Regions from separate parts of the Rhizobium sp. BT04 genome, predicted to be linked through region 1. Evidence: predicted binding sites of a transcription regulator. Region 1 holds the regulator's gene; the other holds the start of a gene.

Region 1 (9,601 bases):
GGCCGTAATCGCCATGAATGCAATGATAACCGAAATAGGAAAGGAAGGCGACCGTCATGGCCGGAATGACGAAGCGGCCGAGCTTTCTCTTCTTATGATGCTTTGTCCACATACACGCATGCTCTTGAACGCATTACCAATTCGTTCAATCTACCGCGCAGAGATTAACCGTTCGTTGACTCTAAAGAAGCGCAACAAAAAACCCGCGCCGGGAGGGCGCGGGTCGAGCATTGCCAATCAGATCAGCCGCGGATGATCGAACGGCCGGCATACTGGGCCTGGGGGCCGAGACCTTCTTCGATGCGGATCAGTTGGTTGTACTTGGCAAGGCGGTCGGAACGCGACAGCGAGCCGGTCTTGATCTGACCGCAGTTGGTGGCGACCGCGAGATCGGCGATGGTCGAATCTTCGGTTTCACCGGAGCGGTGCGACATGACGGCGGTGTAGGCTGCCTTGTGCGCCGTGTTGACGGCGTCAAGGGTCTCCGTCAGCGAGCCGATCTGGTTGACCTTGACGAGGATCGAATTGGCGACGCCCATGCGGATGCCGTCGCGAAGACGGGCGGAATTGGTGACGAAGAGATCGTCGCCGACGAGCTGGGTCTTCTTGCCGGCCAGGTCGGTCAGCGTCTTCCAGCCGTCCCAGTCGTCTTCGGCCATGCCGTCCTCGATCGAGATGATCGGATATTTGGCGGCGAGTTCGGCCAGATATTCGGCCATGGCGCCCGATTCGAGCGTGCGGCCTTCACCTTCGAGAACGTATTTGCCGTCCTTGAAGAATTCCGTCGAGGCGCAATCGAGGCCGAGGTAGATGTCCTCACCCGGCCTGTAGCCGGCTTTCTCGACCGACTTGACGATGAAGTCGAGGGCTTCCGAAGCGCTCTTCAGGCCCGGTGCGAAACCGCCTTCGTCGCCGACATTGGTGTTGTGGCCCTGTGCGGCAAGTTCCTTGCGGAGCGTATGGAAGACTTCCGAGCCCATGCGCACGGCTTCGGCGATCGTGTCGGCGCCGACCGGCAGGATCATGAACTCCTGGAAATCGATCGGGTTGTCGGCATGGGCGCCGCCGTTGATGATGTTCATCATCGGCACCGGCAGGAGGCTGGCGGAAGCGCCGCCGACATAACGGTAAAGCGGCAGGCCGGAGGCCTGGGCGGCAGCCTTGGCGACGGCGAGCGAGACGCCGAGGATGGCGTTGGCGCCGAGGCGCGACTTGTTCGGCGTGCCGTCCAGCTCGATCATGATGTTGTCGATCTGGATCTGGTTTTCGGCGTCGATGCCGCCGATCGCGTCGAAGATCTCGGTGTTGGCGGCATCGACCGCCTTCTGGACGCCCTTGCCGAGGTAGCGCTTGCCGCCGTCGCGCAGCTCGACCGCCTCATGCGCGCCCGTCGAGGCACCCGAGGGAACGGCCGCGCGGCCCATGCTGCCGTCTTCGAGATAGACATCGACTTCGACGGTGGGGTTGCCACGGCTATCGAGAATCTCGCGGGCGATGATATCGGTGATTGCAGTCATGGGTTCTTCCTGCTCGGTGGGTGATAAGTCGTTCGAAGCCTGTCATAATCGAAGGCGTGCAAATTACAATGGCGCAGTTTTCCGCCTTCGAACCAGCTTGTCCGATCTCGCCTACAGCACGATCATGTCAGGCTGTTGAACGTCAGGCCTTGGCGACCGCGTCGAAGGCGAGCAGCTTTTCCAGAAGCCGCGGCATGTCCTTGAGATAGACCATGTTCGGGCCATCGGAAGGCGCATTGTCCGGGTCCTGATGGGTTTCGACGAAGACGCCGGCAATGCCGGTCGCTACCGCTGCACGCGCCAGCGTTTCCACGAATTCCCGTTGACCGCCGGAGGAATCCCCCTGCCCGCCCGGCTGCGCCACGGAATGTGTGGCATCGAAAACAACGGGGGCGCCCATCGCTGCCATGATCGGCAACGAACGCATATCGGAAACCAGAGTGTTGTAACCGAAGGAGGCGCCGCGCTCGCACAGCAGCACGTTCGGATTGCCGCTGGCGTTGAGCTTCTTCAGGACGTTCTTCATATCCCAGGGAGCGAGGAACTGGCCCTTCTTGACGTTGACGACGCGGCCGGTCTTGGCGGCGGCGATGAGAAGATCGGTCTGGCGGCAGAGAAAGGCTGGAATCTGCAGCACATCGATCACCTCTGCCACTTCGGCGCATTGCTCGGCGGTATGGACATCGGTCAGGACGGGAAAGCCGAATTCCTTCTTCAGGTCGGCAAAGACCTCCATACCCTTTTCAATCCCGATGCCGCGTTCGGCCGAAAGCGAAGTGCGGTTCGCCTTGTCGAACGAGCTCTTATAGACGAGGCCGATGCCGAGCTTTTCGCAAAGCTCCTTCAGCGTGCCGGCGACCATGAAGGCGTGGTCGCGGCTCTCCATCTGGCAGGGGCCGGCAATCAGCGACAGGCGGCCGGCATTTGAAAAGGTGACCTGGCCCTGGCCTTCGCCGATCTTGACTTCGGAATTCGTATCGGTGCTCATCGTGTTTCCTCGAAGGCGAAGAGCGTGCCCTGCCCGGGCGCGGGCTTCACCAGAATGCGATTGTTCTTGCGCGTATACGTCACTCCGTTAGCAGCCAAATGCGCTTCTGTCACGGCAAGATCGGCGACAGCAAAGAGGATTGCCCGGCCGCGCAGGCCGCGGTCGGCGGATGAGACGGCGATCTCGAAATAGGCCTCCAGCCCTTCCGGCGTCATCAGGCTGATTCTCGCATTCGACGCGGCGATATTGACGCCGAAACCGGTTTTCTCGATTGCCGGCTGCGCCGCGACGAGGCTGACGAAGGCGCCGAATGCGGCGGCATCAGGCGCGCAAAGCGCAACCTCGGTTATGCCGATGACGCCATTGGCATGTTTCTCCAGCGCACCACGGTCAGCCGGGAGCGGGTTGATGCGCTGACAGGTGAAGAGGAAGAAATCAGGCGCCCGCAGATCGCTGGCGAAAGCCAATTTGAAGCTGCCGACGCTCTCGGAACCATCCGGCATCATCATCGGCCGGCTGAACTCCAGCATCTCGCCGGCGCTCGATCCCTTGCTGGCGAAATTCTTATGATCACGGGCAGAATCTTCGGTGGCGAAGACGATTGCCGAAAGCCCCTCCTCGCCGCAGCGGAAACGGAAAGCCTGGTTGCGGGCGGTGAAGACATTGCCTTGCCGCGCCGACGTCTCGCTCTCGGCGATGCTCGCAACCCCGAGCGGCTCCAGATAGGTCTTGTCGGCAAAAAAGACGCAGGCATTTTCCGTTCCGAAGGGATGGCGCGCCTCGGCGGCAACGGTAAAGCCGAGCTTGCCGAGCCTTTCGCGCGCCAGATCGATATTGACGACGGGCAGCACGACGTGATCCAGCGGATGCGGTTTGGCGGAATGCGCGTTCATGATATCCCCTCTCGTGGCAAAGCAGAGATGTGTGAGAGTGCCACCCAAGGCAAGACTTGTCCGCCAATCCGGCGAACGAAAATAAAAATCTCAACGAGTTGGCGGCAAGTTTTACGGAAATTTAGCCACTTGCGGAACACATATGGAACATATAGTGTCTGTTCTGGATTTGTTTCAATCAGGGGTCTGACGTCGATGCTCACGCGCAAACAACAGGAGCTTCTCCTTTTCATTCATGAGCGCATGAAGGAGTCCGGCGTTCCGCCGTCTTTCGACGAAATGAAGGATGCCCTCGATCTTGCCTCGAAGTCCGGCATTCATCGCCTGATTACAGCGCTCGAAGAACGCGGCTTCATTCGCCGCCTACCGAACCGGGCCCGGGCACTCGAGGTCATCAAGCTTCCGGAGGCCTACAGCCCCAGCATCCAGCCACGGCGGGGCTTTTCGCCGAGCGTCATCGAAGGCAGCCTCGGCAAGCCCCAGCCGGTCGCCGCTCCCGCTCCTGCCAAACCTGTCGCCGATAACGGCAACTCGGTCTCCGTGCCTGTTATGGGCCGGATCGCCGCCGGCGTGCCGATCTCGGCGATCCAGAACAATACCCACGACATCGTCGTTCCCGCCGACATGCTCGGCTCCGGTGAACATTATGCGCTCGAGGTCAAGGGCGATTCGATGATCGATGCCGGCATCTTCGACGGCGACACCGTGATCATCCGCAACGGCAGCACCGCAAGTCCCGGCGACATCGTCGTTGCCCTCGTCGATGACGAGGAAGCGACGCTGAAGCGCTTCCGCCGCAAAGGCGCCTCGATCGCGCTGGAGGCCGCCAACCCGGCATACGAGACCCGGATCTTCGGGCCGGACCGCGTCAAGGTACAGGGCAAGCTCGTCGGCCTCATTCGCCGCTATCACTGACACCAGACAGGCCGGATTCGGCAAAACTGTTGCTGCGCCAGTCATAGGCGCGATGGCGCATCCATGGCCGCGACAGGGTCTCGAATGCGCTCACGACCTCCAGGCCGGCATCGGTGAAGCGCAACTCCACGGAGCCTGTCCTGCGCAGCGTCTCGCCGGTAAAGAGCGTCCCACCAGAGCGGCAGCTGTTGAAACGCAGGCGGACCGATGTCACGACGATATCGGCCGCATCGCAGGCCGGACCGAGATAGGCGGCATTGTCGATGACGGTGACGATATGGCCATTGCCGAGCCTTGATGTGCACCAGGCCTTCTTGACGCAGGAAAAACGGTTTGCGTCGCCGCCCGCGGCCGCCGCCTGCATCGCCGTCCTCGCTTCGTTCTGCTGATCGCGGGAGAGCCTGACGCGGCGGTCTTCTCCTTCCGGCGGGATAGCGGGACCATCCAGCATCTTCGGCGCTGCATGCGTCGGCAGGACCAGCGCTCGCTGCCACTGGTCGAAGATGAAATCCGGCGGGTTTTCACGGTTGGAAGCGATCGCCGCGACCGCGACGACCGCAACCAGACTACCATCCTCCGAAATCACCAGGTCCGGCGGCCGGGGAACCGGCAGAAGCAGCAGGATAAGAGTCGCGACTGATATGATCGATGTGCCGACATGGCGCAGCCGGGTGCGCAGCAGCGTCAGCAGCAGAAAGCCTGCCACGGCAACAGCGAAATACCAGGCGGGCAAGCGGCCGATGCCGATATCACCGCCCCAGCCGGACACCGTCTTGGCGACCGCAATCACCAGATCGAGGCCGAATCCGACCACCTCCCAGAGGGGAGCGTCCAGACCGAAAGGCATGAGCAACATCGCCAGCAGCCCGGCCGGCATGACGATGAAGGAAATGATCGGCATCGTCGCGAGGTTTGCCGGCAGGCCGTAAGCGGTCAGGCGATGAAAATGCTCGATCGAAAACAGCGCGGTGGAAAAACCGCCGATCAGCGAGGTCAGAAAGACGCCGCCGAAGAAACCGGCGACGGCGACCACCGGCCTGACGATCGGCAGTTTCAGCAAGGCGTTTTCCCGGACACGCCGATCCTTCCACAGCTGATAACCCGATACCAAAGCCAATGTCGCGGCAAAGGACATTTGAAAGCTCGGGCCCAAGACTTCGGAGGGTGAAATGGCGATGATGACCAACGCGGAGAGAACGACATTGCGCAGGCTGATCGATGGCCGATCGAAGAACACGGCAACCAGCATGATGGCCATCATGATAAAGGCGCGTTCGGCCGAGACCCCGAAACCGGAGATCAGGAAATAGGCGGTGACGGCGATGAGCGCGCCGGCGGCGGCGATCTTCTTGGTCGGATAGGCCTGGGCGACGCCGGGAAAGAGGCTGAGCAGCATCCGGAAACCGACGAAGAAGATGCCGGCCGACAACGCCATATTGAGGCCCGAGATCGCAACGATATGGGCAAGGCCGGACTGGCGCAGCGCCTCCGTCGTCGCATTCGAGATGGCGCGCCGCTCATCCGTCACCAGAGCAGCGGCAAAAGCGCCCGTGTCGCCGGGCAGGATCGATCGTATGCGGTCGCCGATGCCGCTGCGCAGCCGGTAGAGCCATTCGAGCAGAGCGTCCGACGTCGACCTGGCAGCCTGCGGGCCTGCCTGCACGTCGACTTTCTCAGGCGCGCCATAGAAGAAACCATTGGCGCCGATGCCATCGAAATAAGCACCGAATGAGAAGTCGTTGAGCGCAGGAAGTGCGGGGCCTGCCGGTGGCGTCAGCCGTGCCCTGCCGGTGATAATGTCGCCGATCTCGAAAGGCGCGTCGGCGCCACGGACGATTGCGGTTATGCGTCCCGGCGGCCGCTTCAACTCCGGCGCCTCCGTGCCCGCGACGGCAAGAATGTAGCGCCAGCGCCCGCGGCCGTCGCCTTCCCGCCGTTCGACACGGCCCGTCACCGTCGTCGTCACGGATGAATCGAGGATGACGGTCGAAGCCCGCCAGCTCTCGAACTCAGCCGAGAGCATGCCGCAGGCGAAAAGTGCAAGCGCAGCGAACGTCGCCCGCAATGCCGGCCGGCTGCGGCCGGTCAGGAAAACCGCGGCCGCCGGCACCAGCAGGCAAAGCAGCGATGCAACGAGGGGAAAATCCGATGCGGCGAGAAACCAGACGGCCGAGCCGGCGCCGAGGAAGACCGGCGAGAACAGCAGCAGACGGCCATGATCGGCTTCCTCGGCCAGCATGCAGGCCCCGGCACGCAGCGATTGCATGGCTGCGGCCGGCAGCCGGTGGCGCAACGGCACTGCCGACTGTGTCCTTGCCGGTCGCGTCACCACGACAGACGCAGCAAAATCCGGCTGATCGGCGACGCCGGTGCCCGCTTCCGGCCGCAATTCGACTGTCGTCAATTCCTGCATATGCCGCCCAAGGTCACCCGCACTGGCGGCCAGAATGCAACCTTCAATCAAAACGAGCAAGAATAATCGATTGAAATATGAGGGGAAATCGCGAGCGCCAAAAGACCAGTCGAATCATTGGCTTCCGCTATGCGTGCGGCTCATCGCTGCAGTGCCTAAAAGGTGATGCCGCAATGCACAAAATGCCATCGGGGTAACTTGGCATTAGCTTCGCGATCATATAGCTATCGGTGAGGACGCTTAACCCCTATGGCGCTTTTGTGGCGCCACCGCCAGTTCGGAGGATCAGCATGACGGATCAAAGCGCAACAATAAAAATCGGTGACAAATCAGTCGACCTCGCTGTCAAAAGCGGCACGATCGGCCCGAGCGTCATCGATATCGGTGCTCTCTACAAGAACACCGCTTCCTTCACCTACGATCCGGGTTTTACCTCGACCGCATCCTGTGAATCCAAAATCACCTATATCGACGGCGACGAGGGTGTGCTGCTGCATCGCGGCTATCCGATCGAGCAGTTGGCCGAGCATGGCGACTTCCTCGAGGTCTGCTACCTGCTTCTCTACGGCGAACTGCCGACCACCGCGCAGAAGAAGGATTTCGATTATCGCGTCACGCACCACACCATGGTGCACGAGCAGATGAGCCGCTTCTTTACCGGCTTCCGCCGTGATGCGCATCCGATGGCCGTCATGTGCGGCTGTGTCGGCGCGCTGTCGGCCTTCTATCACGACTCCACCGACATCACCGATCCGCACCAGCGCATGGTCGCCAGCCTGCGCATGATCGCCAAGATGCCGACGCTCGCCGCCATGGCCTACAAGTACCATATCGGCCAGCCCTTCGTTTACCCGAAGAACGATCTCGACTACGCCTCGAACTTCCTGCGCATGTGCTTTGCCGTGCCCTGCGAGGAATATGTGGTCAATCCGGTGCTTGCCCGCGCCATGGATCGTATCTTCATCCTGCATGCCGACCACGAGCAGAACGCCTCGACCTCGACCGTCCGGCTCGCCGGCTCGTCGGGCGCCAACCCGTTCGCCTGCATCGCCGCCGGCATCGCCTGCCTCTGGGGCCCCGCCCATGGCGGCGCCAACGAAGCGGCGCTCAACATGCTTTCGGAAATCGGCTCGGTCGACCACATTCCGGAATATATCGCCCGCGCCAAGGACAAGAACGATCCGTTCCGCCTGATGGGCTTCGGTCACCGCGTCTACAAGAACTATGATCCGCGCGCCAAGATCATGCAGAAGACGACGCATGAAGTGCTCGGCGAACTCGGCATCAAGGACGATCCGTTGCTCGAAGTGGCGATGGAGCTGGAGCGCATCGCGCTCACCGACGAATATTTCATCGAGAAGAAGCTCTATCCGAATATCGACTTCTATTCCGGTATCACGCTGAAGGCGCTGGGCTTCCCCACGACCATGTTCACCGTGCTGTTCGCGCTCGCCCGCACCGTCGGCTGGATCGCCCAGTGGAACGAGATGATCGAAGATCCGGAACAGCGCATCGGCCGTCCGCGCCAGCTCTATGTCGGCGAACCGAAGCGCGATTACGTGCCGGTTTCGAAACGCTGATTGCTTCGAACTCCAAAAGAAAACCCGGTCAGGAATGGCCGGGTTTTTTGTTGGCTAAAACAGCGAGCACGATCTGCGCCGAATGCTCACCAGGCGGTATTTCCGTCTGCATTCGCTGCCAGATAAGTTCGTAGCCTTCCTTCATTGCCTTGAGCTGGTAGGTGTCGGCCGACAGCCTTTCCATCCAGCGCGCAAGGCTTGCGCCGCGAACGACGTCGTTCAGATATTCCGGCACAACCGGGTAATCCGCGATCAGGTTCGGCAGTGCGCCGGTCCAGGTCTTGATGCGCCCTGTCAGCATTCGCATGATCCAGTCGACCTTGTAGGCGGAGACGACGGGAACGTCGGCAAGTGCAAGTTCAAGAATAACGGTTCCGGACGCCGCCATGGCTGCATCGGCCGCAGTGAAGGCTTTCCATTTCGCTTCCGCCCCGACAACGATCTCCGGCTTTAGCGCCCATCCCGCCGTCATTTCGCGGACAAGCGCCTCTTTGTGCGTCACCGTCGGCAGAATGAAACGCGTCGGCCCGTTGCGCGCGACAAGCTCCTTCGTTGCCGCTTCAAAATAAGGCAGGAGATTCTTGATCTCAGAGGAACGCGATCCGGGAAGAAGAAGGATCGTGCCGTTGCCGGGCTGCCGGCCGGCGCGCGCGCTTCGGGTTTGCAGCAACGCGGGGTCGGCCGTCAGGCGATGCCCGACATAGGTCGTCGGCGGCCCGCCGAGCGCGCGCATCGTTGCCGGCTCGAAGGGGAGAACGGCGAGTACGTGATCGACATAGGCGAGCATGCGCGTGGCGCGATATTCCTTCCAGGCCCACACACTCGGACAGACATAATTGACGACAGGCAGATCGGGCAGCGCGGTGCGGACCCGCTTTGCGACGCGATGGGTGAAATCCGGGCTGTCGATAATCAGCAGAATGTCAGGCCTTGCAGCGATGATGGCAGCGGTCGTCTGGCGGATCAGCGTATAGAGCTTCGGCAGCCGGCTCAGCACCTGGGTGATGCCCATGATCGAAAGCTCGGAAAAATCGAACAGGGATGTCAGGCCCTCGGCCTGCAGCCCCTCGCCGCCGACGCCGACGAGTTCCACCGGCCCGCCGTGAATCCGCTTCAGGGCAGCGATGAGATCGGCGCCGAGCAGATCACCCGACACCTCGCCGGCAATGACGGCGATTTTCAGCGGCGACCCATTCATTCGAGCCCCCATGTCGGCAGGCCGCGATCGATACCGCAGACAAAAAGACCGGACTCATCGGCGGCCTTGATGACGGCGGCGCGATCGAGCACCAGCG
Region 2 (9,601 bases), 1.7 Mb from region 1:
GACAGGCAGCCTTCCTCATAGACCGAGCGCTCGTCGGACGATGTGACGATCTCGGGATTGATGAAGACCTGCGGCTGCTTTTCTTCACCCTCGCGCGACACATCGATCACCAGCATGCGGCGCGGTACGCCGATCTGGATCGCCGCAAGGCCGATGCCCGGCGCGTCGTACATGGTTTCCAGCATGTCGTCGGCAAGGCGCTGCAGGTCGGCGTCGACCCGCTCGATCGGCTTGGAGAGCTGGCGGAGAAGGGGATCGGGAAGAATGATGAGTGGCTTGATGGTCATGGCGTTCCCATAACCCATCTTTTCCGACTATGGAATTATCCGGCGGGCGGGGAAGACGCTTTTTTCCCATCCCCGCCCGGAATTTCGCCATATTCGCCTCACGCCGCCCGGCGGGCAGCGGTGACGGCACGGCCCTCCGGCCGGGCGCGGAAGCGCCGCAGCAGCTCGATCAGGCTTTCCACCTCGTCCTTGAGGCGGCGGGTTTCCGCCGACGATTGTTCGACCATGTCCGAATTCTGCTGGGTGATCGCCCCCATGTTGCGGACGGCGACGCTGACCTCGTTGACGCCGGTCGCCTGATCGCGGGCGGCGGCGGCGATATCGGCGACGAAACGGTTGATGATGTCGATGCGGCTGATCATGTCATTCAGTGCCTCACCGGTGCTGGAAACGATGCCGACACCCTCGTTGACCTGGGTCGAGCTCTGCGAGATCAGGTTCTTGACCTCCTTGGCCGCTTCCGCCGTACGCTGGGCAAGCTGGCGGACTTCCTGGGCGACGACGGCAAAGCCCTTGCCGGCATCGCCGGCGCGGGCGGCCTCGACACCGGCGTTCAGCGCCAGAAGATTGGTCTGAAAAGCGATCTCATCGATGACGCCGATGATCTTGGAGATCCCGGTCGAGGATTTCTCGATGCCGGCCATCGCCGAGACGGCGCTGGTGACGAGTTCGCCCGAGTTCTTCGCCTTCTCTTGCGTTTCGCGCACGGCGGCCGAAGCCTTCTCGGCATTGGCGGCGGTCTGGCCGACGCTGACGGAAAGCTGCTGCAGGGCGGCCGAGCTCTCCTCGACGCCTGCCGCCTGCTGGGCGGTGCGCAGCGCCAGATCGTTGGTGGCATTGGAAATGACGTCGGCGCCGCTCATGATCTGGCCCGAGGTCTCGCGCACGGAGGCGAAGGACTGGCTTAGCGCCCTGACGGCGCGGTTGTAATCCTCGGCCATCTGCCTGAAATTGCCCGGCAGGTCGGACGGCAGGGTGGCTTCGAGATCACCTTTCGACAGTGCTTCCAGAGCGCGGCGCAGCTGCTCCAGCGCGGTCGCCTGATCGGATTCGGCCTGGGCACGCTCCTCTTCCAGAGCGCGGCGCTTTGCTTCGAGCGTCTCCAGATAGACCGAGATGGAATAGTCCATGTCGAGCATGCCGGCCTTGATAACGGCCGACAGCTTCTCGGCCAGTTGCTTGCCCTGCTGGCGCGCGAAGACCGACGGCCACTGCTTTTCCATGATGCCCTTGACCAGCTCGGACATGACGATGGCGTAACCGCCGATATACCAGCGCGGCTCCAGCCCGATGCGGGCGTGCGTCCGGCCGACCGCGGTCACGCCGTTGACATAGCTCTCGTCGAAGGCGCCGCCGGCAAGATTGGCCCAATGATCCTGCTGGCGCTTCTTGGCATGGCCGACATGGTTCTTATCGGCGAAAAAGCCTGAAACAGCAGGGGTCCTGGCGATCTTGGCATAGAATTTATCAAGGGCGCCGCCGATTAGCTCGGATATGACAGGGCGCAGATCCCGCATCGACTTGCGCGCCGCCTCATCCAGTTCGATGAAATCGAGGCGTTGCCTGAGGGCACTGTCGGTCTGCTGGGATGTCATGGAGGGTCTCTGTACTTGGCGCGAGGCGCGGGAAGGAATTTCTGCGCCACAGGTTTTGGCGAATATGGTTGAGCAATCGTTAAATCGGCGCGCGATTTTTTCTCAGGCGCCGGCAGGAGCCGCAGCGGGGGGAAGATAGTGAGGACTGCCAATTTCGTTCACGTTTTGATCTATATATCGCCGTGTCTTCTGTTATGCTCGCGGCATGACCGTCCATTCCGAATCGCTCGCCCTTTCCCTTGCCTCGATCAGTCCGGCCATGCTGGCGCTTGCCGGCGGGGTTCTCGCCGCCCTCGCCCTGCTGGTGATCGTGCTTCTGCTGCGCAGCGCCAGCCTTCGCCGCGAACAGGCGGAGGAGGCGAGCTTCCGCGCTGGGGAAAACGAAGCGCGCATGGCCGAGCTTTTGAAGATCCAGGCGGAGATGCAGGGCCGCATCGCGGCGATGACCGAAGTCTTCGGCGCGCGGCAGAGTGAACTCAACCAGACGATCAGCCAACGCCTCGACGGCATGTCGCAGCGTGTCAACTCGACGATCACCGAGCAGACCAGATCGACGCATGAGAACCTGCAGCGGCTGCAGGAACGGCTGGCGGTGATCGATGCCGCACAGAACAATATCCAGACCCTCGCCAAGGATGTCGTCGGGCTGCAGGCCATTCTGTCCAACAAGCAGACGCGCGGCGCCTTCGGCCAGTCGAGGATGGAAACGATCGTCGCCGACGGCCTGCCGATGGGCGCCTATACCTTCCAGCAGACGCTGTCCAACGGCTCGCGGCCGGACTGCACGATCCGCATGCCGAACGGCGCGCCGCCGCTGGTCATCGATGCGAAATTTCCGCTCGAAGCCTGGAACGCCATCCGCGACGCCGGCAGCCCGGAGGCCGGCAAGATCGCCGGCCAGCAGTTCCGCCGCGACATGGAGGTCCATATAAGGGACATTTCCGAGAAATATCTGATCCAGGGGGAAACCCAGGATACGGCCTTTCTCTTCGTGCCGTCGGAATCGATCTTCGCCGAGATCCACGAGAACTTCGAGGCCGTGGTGCAGAAGGCGCACCGGGCGCGCATCGTCATCGTCTCGCCGTCGCTGCTGATGCTGTCGATCCAGGTCATCCAGGCGGTGCTCAAGGACCAGCGCATGCGGGCGCAGGCACATCTGATCCAGGGCGAGGTGGCGATCCTGATGGAGGATCTCAGCCGCCTCGACGAGCGGGTGCGCAAGCTGCAGGGCCACTTCGCCATGGCGCAGAAGGATATCGACATGGTGGTCACCTCGGCCGACAAACTCACCAGGCGCGGCGCCAAGATCGAGGCGCTGGAATTCGAGGCCGGCGGCGGCGACGAAAAGCCTGCCCGCGACAGCGAACCCGCCGCCAAATCGGTGGAAAGCCGCACCGGTCTTCTCAAGCTCCGGGTGGTTGACGAGGAGTGACCGCTTCGGGCAGTGTCTCGCCCGCAAGAAACAGCAGGAGCATGATGCCGTCGGAAAACCACGCTGAGTTTTCGGCATCACGCTCTATCGAAGAATTGGAGCATGACGTCAGTTGCTGGCTCCAAAAGACGGGACACCCTGATGATCACAGTTTTCGGGTCCATCAACATGGACCTCATCGCCACCACCGAGCGCCTGCCGAAGCCCGGCGAAACGGTGGCCGGCAACGGTTTTGCCACGGCCGCCGGCGGCAAGGGCGCCAACCAGGCGCTCGCCGCCCGCCGCGCCGGCCGCTATGTGCATATGGCCGGCGCCGTCGGCAAGGATAGCTTCGCCGCGGATGCCCTTTCGCTGCTCGATGCGGCGGGAACCGATCTTTCTCTCGTCAGGCATGTCGACGGTCCCACAGGCACGGCGCTGATCCTGGTCGGCGGCGACGGCGAAAACATGATCGCCGTCGTTCCCGGCGCCAATGGCCAGGTCACGCCTGACGACGCCGCAACGGCAATCGGCGGCATGAGCGAAGGCGACATCCTGATGCTGCAGCTCGAAGTGCCGGCCGCCGCCGTCGAACGCGCATTGTCGGCCGCCCGCGCCAAGGGCGTCACCAGCATCCTCAACCTTGCTCCGCTGATCCCCGATGCGGCCCGCCTCGGCCGGCTCGCCGATATCGTCATTGCCAATGAGACCGAGTTCGAGCGGCTTGCCGGACAGGACGGCATGGATGCCCAAGCGCGTGAGGCAGCCCTTCAGCGCCTGCACGCCGAAACCGGCCAGACGCTGATCGTGACGCTTGGCGGCGACGGCGTCATCGCCATCCGCGACGGGGCGATTTCAAGGGCGCAGGGGCTGAAGATCGAACCGGTCGACACCGTCGGCGCGGGAGACACATTCTGCGGCTATTTCGCTGCAAGCCTCGACGACGGCCTCGATTTTGCCACGGCGCTGCGCCGCGCGGCCGTTGCCGGCTCGCTCGCCTGCCTCAAATCAGGCGCGCAGCCCTCAATTCCCTTGAGTGAGGAAGTCGCAGACAGAATATAGTCTGCGCCCCTCGCGACACGTCGTCAGGCCTCCCTCAATTTTGAGGGGTGTTTCTGCGGCTTTCCTCATATGAACCACTAAAGTTTCACTCAAATTTAAGAGGTCTCCGGCGATCTTCCCGGTGATCGCCGGATCGTCGCATTTGCGGATCCGCGGCTTACACGGCTGCTCCATGACGGGGCGATGCCTTTGCTCCTGCGCCGGAGAATGCCCGTTCGGCGCATGCTTGCCCGAGGATCCCATGTTCACTTTTCGAATGAAATCGCTTGCGGCGAAACTCATCGTCATCACCGGCGTCGCCATCGCCCTTGTCCTCATCGTTTCTAACTTTTTCCTCATCGGCCAGACCCGGGATCGCGTCCAGACGCTGACGATGGATCAGGCCAACCTCGAGGCAAAATCGATCGCCAATGAAATCGCCGCCAATGTCGGCGAACTCGCCAGCGCCGCCCGCAGCATGATGGGTGTGCTCGGCCGAGCCCATGAAGGCAAGTCGCTCGATCGCAAGGGCATGATCAACGTGTTGAAGGCCAATCTCGAGCAGAATGCCTTCGCCTTCGGCAGCTGGTTCTGCGAGCAGCCCGGTGCGCTTGACGGCAAGATCACCGAGCTTGCCAACAACAAGGACGAAGGCGTCAACAAGAACGGCGTCTTCACGCCCTACTGGTCGAAGACCAAGGATGGCGGCGTCCAGTATTCGACCTTCGATGAAGATTATACCGCCGAATGGTGGAAGCTCGCCGCCGACAGCGGCAAGGGCGCGATCACGACGCCTTACATGGCCGAGGGCACCGACGTGCCGACGCTGCTGACCTCGATTGCCTATCCGGTCATATCAGGCGGCAAGATGATCGGCGTCGGCGGCGTCGATATCTCGCTGAAGTCGCTGACCGACAAGCTGCAGGCGCTGCATCCTTTCGGCTCCGGCCGCGTGACACTGCTGTCGCAGGCCGGCAACTGGATCGTCGCGCCGGTCCCCAACCTGATGACCAAGCCGTATGACGGCGAAGGCGCCGACGTCGTCAAGTCGACCCTGTCGAGCAAACAGCCCGGCCTGGTCAGCAACCTCACCTATGACGGTCTCGCCCCCTTCGACCGCGTCGTCTATCCGTTCGCGGTTCCCGGCGTCAACGCCACCTGGGTCGTGCTCGTCGACGTACCGCACACCGCGATCAACGCGCCGGTACGGGACCAGACCTACATGATGATCATCAACGGCCTGATCGTGCTCGGCGCTGTCATGCTGGCGCTCTATTTCGCCGTCCGCTCGCTGGTGCAACGGCCGCTCGGCGGGCTCGTTGCCAGCGTCGAAGCGCTCGGCAACGGCAAATATGACGAACCGGTCGCAGCCCAGCACCGCACCGACGAAATCGGTTCGGTCGCCAAGGCGCTGGAAGGCTTCCGCTTCACACTCGCCGACAGCCGTCGCCTCGAAGACGATGCCGCCAGAGAGCGGCATGCGGCGGAGAGCGAGCGCAGCCGTTCGGAATCGGAACGCCAGCAATCGGTGTCGCTGCAACGCCATATCGTCTCGATCGTCGGCGCCGGCCTTTCGGAACTGTCGCAGGGCAATCTCGGCTACCGCATCACCGACGAATTCCCCGGCGAATACGGCAAGCTGAAACAGGATTTCAACGCCGCCCTTGCGAGCCTTGAAGAGACCATCAACACGATGACCCTCAGCGTCGCCAATATCGGCTCGGGCACCGGCGAGATCAGCAACAGCGCTTCCGACCTCGCCAAGCGCACCGAACAGCAGGCGGCAAGCCTGGAAGAGACGGCGGCCGCGCTCAACGAGCTCACCGCACAGGTCGATTCCAGCGCCGATCATGCGCGTACCGCCGCCGACAATGTCAACCTCGCCTGCCAGGATGCCGAAAAATCTGGCGAAGTGGTGCAGAAGGCGATTGCCTCGATGCAGGGGATCGAGCAGTCTTCGACGGAGGTTTCCAGGATCATCGGCGTCATCGACGAGATCGCCTTCCAGACCAATCTGCTGGCGTTGAACGCCGGCGTCGAGGCGGCCCGCGCCGGCGAAGCCGGCAAGGGTTTTGCCGTCGTCGCCCAGGAGGTGCGCGAGCTCGCCCAGCGTTCGGCAACCGCCGCCAAGGAGATCAAGACGCTGATCAACACCTCGGCCGTCCAGGTCAAGGAAGGCGTCGACCTCGTCGGGCGCGCCGGCGGCACGCTGCACAAGATCGCCGAGCAGGTGATGGGCATCAACGAGCTCATCCGGCAGATCTCGGCATCGGCCAGCGAACAGGCCGTCGGCCTGAAGGAAATCAACCAGGCCATGAACCAGATGGATCAGGTGACGCAGCAGAACGCAGCGATGGTGGAGGAAGCGACGGCCGCGAGCGTCGCGCTCAACGACGAAGCCCAGACGCTGAAGGCGCTTGCCACGCGCTTCAACGTCTCGGGCTCGGGCAACGCCGCGGCGCTTGCCTCCGTCGCGCAAAAGATGCGGACGCCCGTTGCCGCGGTCGCCTCGCACCGCGTGGCCGCTCCAGCAATCCGCGCGGCCGCTCCTGCGGTCCGCCGAGCGGTTGCCCCGTCGCGCAGTTCGGCGGCCGTGGCTGAGGACAGCTGGGAAGAGTTCTGATCGTTCCGCCGTCTAAATGCAAAGGGCGCCTGATTTCCAGGCGCCCTTCACATTTCGCGGATGATGGGCTTAAGCGGCGTTCGACGTCTGCTCTTCGTTGAGGAAAGCGTAGATCGCCGAAGCGGAATCGGTGGCGCGCAACTTGGCGACGAGATCGTGATCGCGCAGCACGCGGGCGATACGCGACAGCGCCTTGAGATGATCGGCACCCGCGCCCTCCGGCGCCAGCAGCAGGAAGACGAGATCGACGGGCTGGTCGTCCAGCGCCTCGAAGTCGACCGGCTGCTCCAGCCGGGCGAAGATACCGACGATCGAATGGATGTTGACCAGCTTGCCGTGGGGAATGGCGATGCCGTTGCCGACGCCGGTCGAGCCAAGGCGTTCGCGTTGCAGGATGACGTCGAAGATCTCCCGTTCGGACAGCCCGGTGATCCTGGCGGCTCTTGCGGCCAACTCCTGAAGCAACTGTTTCTTGGAATTTACTCTGAGGGCGGGAATGATCGCATCCTGATGGAGCAAATCTGCCAATGCCATTTCTTTTTCCTTCTGTCGCCGGGATCAAATGCAAGGAGCGGCGGCATTACCGCCGCTCACCGCCCAGATCTCAGCCTTTGATATTGGCTGAATCGATCCAGCCAATATTTCCGTCGTGCCGACGGTAAACGATGTTCAGATGTTCCTTGCCGGGGCTGCGGAACAGGAGAAGCGGCTCGTCGGTCATGTCGAGCGCCATCACGGCGGTAGCGACCGACATGGTCTTCAGCTGCTTCGTGCTTTCGGCGACGATTGCCGGGGCGAAATCGTCGGGAATTTCATCCTCGTGGTCAGGAACGGAATCCATGACCGTGTAGGAGACTTCTGCAAAACCGTTCAGATGGTTTCCGGCATGATGGTCCTTCAGCTTGCGCTTGTAGCGGCGCAGCCGTTTTTCGATGCGCTCCGAAGCGGCGTCGAAAGCCAGCTGGGGATCGGTCGCTTCACCGGCCGCATGCAACACCACCCCGCTGTCGAGATGAAGCTTGCAGTCAGCGGAGAAACGAGAACTCGCCTTTTCCACGGTCACCTGACCCGAGTATCCCCCGTCGAAGTATTTCGTGATGGCCATACCAATTTGGTCCTCGATCTTTTGACGGAACGATTCACCAATTTCCATATGTTTACCGGACACACGCACACTCATGGAGTTTCCCTTCTTATCGTCGTTTGCGGGTATCAGTTTACGCCAAGCCTCAGGTTCATCCAAGCACTTCGCGCAATCTCAAGCAAGATCGGCGTCAGCCTGCTGGTCCTTGGTGCCCTTCTGATGTTGGGGATAACTCCAGACGCCGTTCGCGGCATCGATTGCGGCGGGCTTCTAGCCAGCCGCTGCCGAAAAGTCAATAGGGCGAAAAACTGCGATCACTAATGCTCGCCTTGCGTGCATGCGGCACACTGCTACACAGCGCTTATCACCGATCGCCAACCAATGGCTTCCAGGGTCTTCCCGTTATGAGTGCGGCCATCCTTGCCGGGATCGTCATGGCTGCGACACCTGCTATGACGCAAACGAGTCCGATCCATGCCGTCGGGCTCAGCCTTTCGCCGAGGAAGACGATGCCGATCGCAACGCCGATCGGCACCCTGAGATAGGCTTGCGAGGTCGTTCCGACCGAACCCAGCGTCTGGACGAGACGGAAATAGATCGCAAAGGCAAGCGCGGTCGAAAAGGCGGAAAGGCCAAGCAGCGCCAGCATCGATGCCGTCGACGGATCGAGTTCCCAAGGCCGATCGACGACGAGGCCGACGGGCAAGAGAATGACGGCGCCCGAGATCAACGAGCCGGCCGCCGGCACAGCGGGATCGAGACCCTTGAAGTTCTTGCCGAAAATCGCGGCACCTGCATAACAGACGGTCGCCAGGATGATGGCAAGCTGGGCCATCAGGCTTTCGCCGAGCCCGCCGAGCGCTTCAAGGCCGATGACGAGGCAGATGCCGGCAAGGCCCGCCATGACGCCGAAAAGCTTTCGCACCGTCACCTGCTCATGGCGGGTGATCAGCACGGTCAGCAGAAAGGTGAAGATCGGCGTTGCCGAATTGAGAATCACCGCCAATCCCGCATCGACGGTTTGTTCCGCCCAGGCGATCAGGGTGAAGGGAACGACGCTGTTCAGACAGGCCTGGAGGAAGAACCGCTGCCACGTCGCGAGGTCATTGGGCAGGCGGATTTTGCGGTGGCGGAGGACGGCAAGCAGAATGGCGCCGGCAATCAGCGTGCGCGCGGCGATCAACGTAAGCGGTGGAATGGTTTCGACACCGATCTTGATGAAGGTGTAGGAGGAGCCCCAGAGGGTCGCCAGCGCCAGCAGCAGGGAAAGCTCCCTGGCAAGATTCGGATTTTGCGGCATGGTTGGCATTTCGCTGTTGGTTCAAAACACCGGAGAAATAGCGCAATTTGCGGGCGGGATGCTTCGATCGAGGCCGAAGCATCCCAGCGTCAGAAGCCGGCGACCTTGGCGAGGGCCCGCTTTTCGCGGCGGCGTTGGACCGAGGAGGCGATGTTCATGGCCTCCCGGTATTTCGCAACAGTGCGGCGGGCGAGATCGATGCCGCCCTTTTTCAGCATGTCGACGATATCGTCGTCGGAGAGCACCGCGTCCGGGCTTTC

Evidence for each region. The regulator LexA, encoded in region 1, represses DNA repair genes until DNA is damaged. The targets are predictions, from matches to a motif close to TGTTCNNNNTGTGTTCNG.
Region 2: the regulator LexA is predicted to act here: its motif matches at 2,038-2,055, upstream of QMO82_RS25155 (DNA recombination protein RmuC).

What each region holds. Positions count from the first base shown of each region.
Region 1 covers NZ_CP125652.1:485,279-494,879, reverse strand. Annotated here, with positions in the region: gene QMO82_RS10970 (septum formation initiator family protein) at 1-112, opposite strand, end outside; gene eno (phosphopyruvate hydratase) at 243-1,517, opposite strand; gene kdsA (3-deoxy-8-phosphooctulonate synthase) at 1,660-2,505, opposite strand; gene QMO82_RS10955 (VOC family protein) at 2,502-3,398, opposite strand; gene lexA (transcriptional repressor LexA) at 3,594-4,313, shown strand; gene QMO82_RS10945 (ComEC/Rec2 family competence protein) at 4,294-6,726, opposite strand; gene gltA (citrate synthase) at 7,017-8,306, shown strand; gene lpxB (lipid-A-disaccharide synthase) at 8,335-9,504, opposite strand; gene QMO82_RS10930 (LpxI family protein) at 9,501-9,601, opposite strand, start outside.
Region 2 covers NZ_CP125652.1:3,464,062-3,473,662, reverse strand. Annotated here, with positions in the region: gene def (peptide deformylase) at 1-287, opposite strand, end outside; gene QMO82_RS25160 (globin-coupled sensor protein) at 386-1,882, opposite strand; gene QMO82_RS25155 (DNA recombination protein RmuC) at 2,088-3,314, shown strand; gene QMO82_RS25150 (ribokinase) at 3,456-4,355, shown strand; gene QMO82_RS25145 (methyl-accepting chemotaxis protein) at 4,597-6,957, shown strand; gene ptsN (PTS IIA-like nitrogen regulatory protein PtsN) at 7,027-7,491, opposite strand; gene raiA (ribosome-associated translation inhibitor RaiA) at 7,562-8,137, opposite strand; gene QMO82_RS25130 (DMT family transporter) at 8,406-9,350, opposite strand; gene rpoN (RNA polymerase factor sigma-54) at 9,431-9,601, opposite strand, start outside.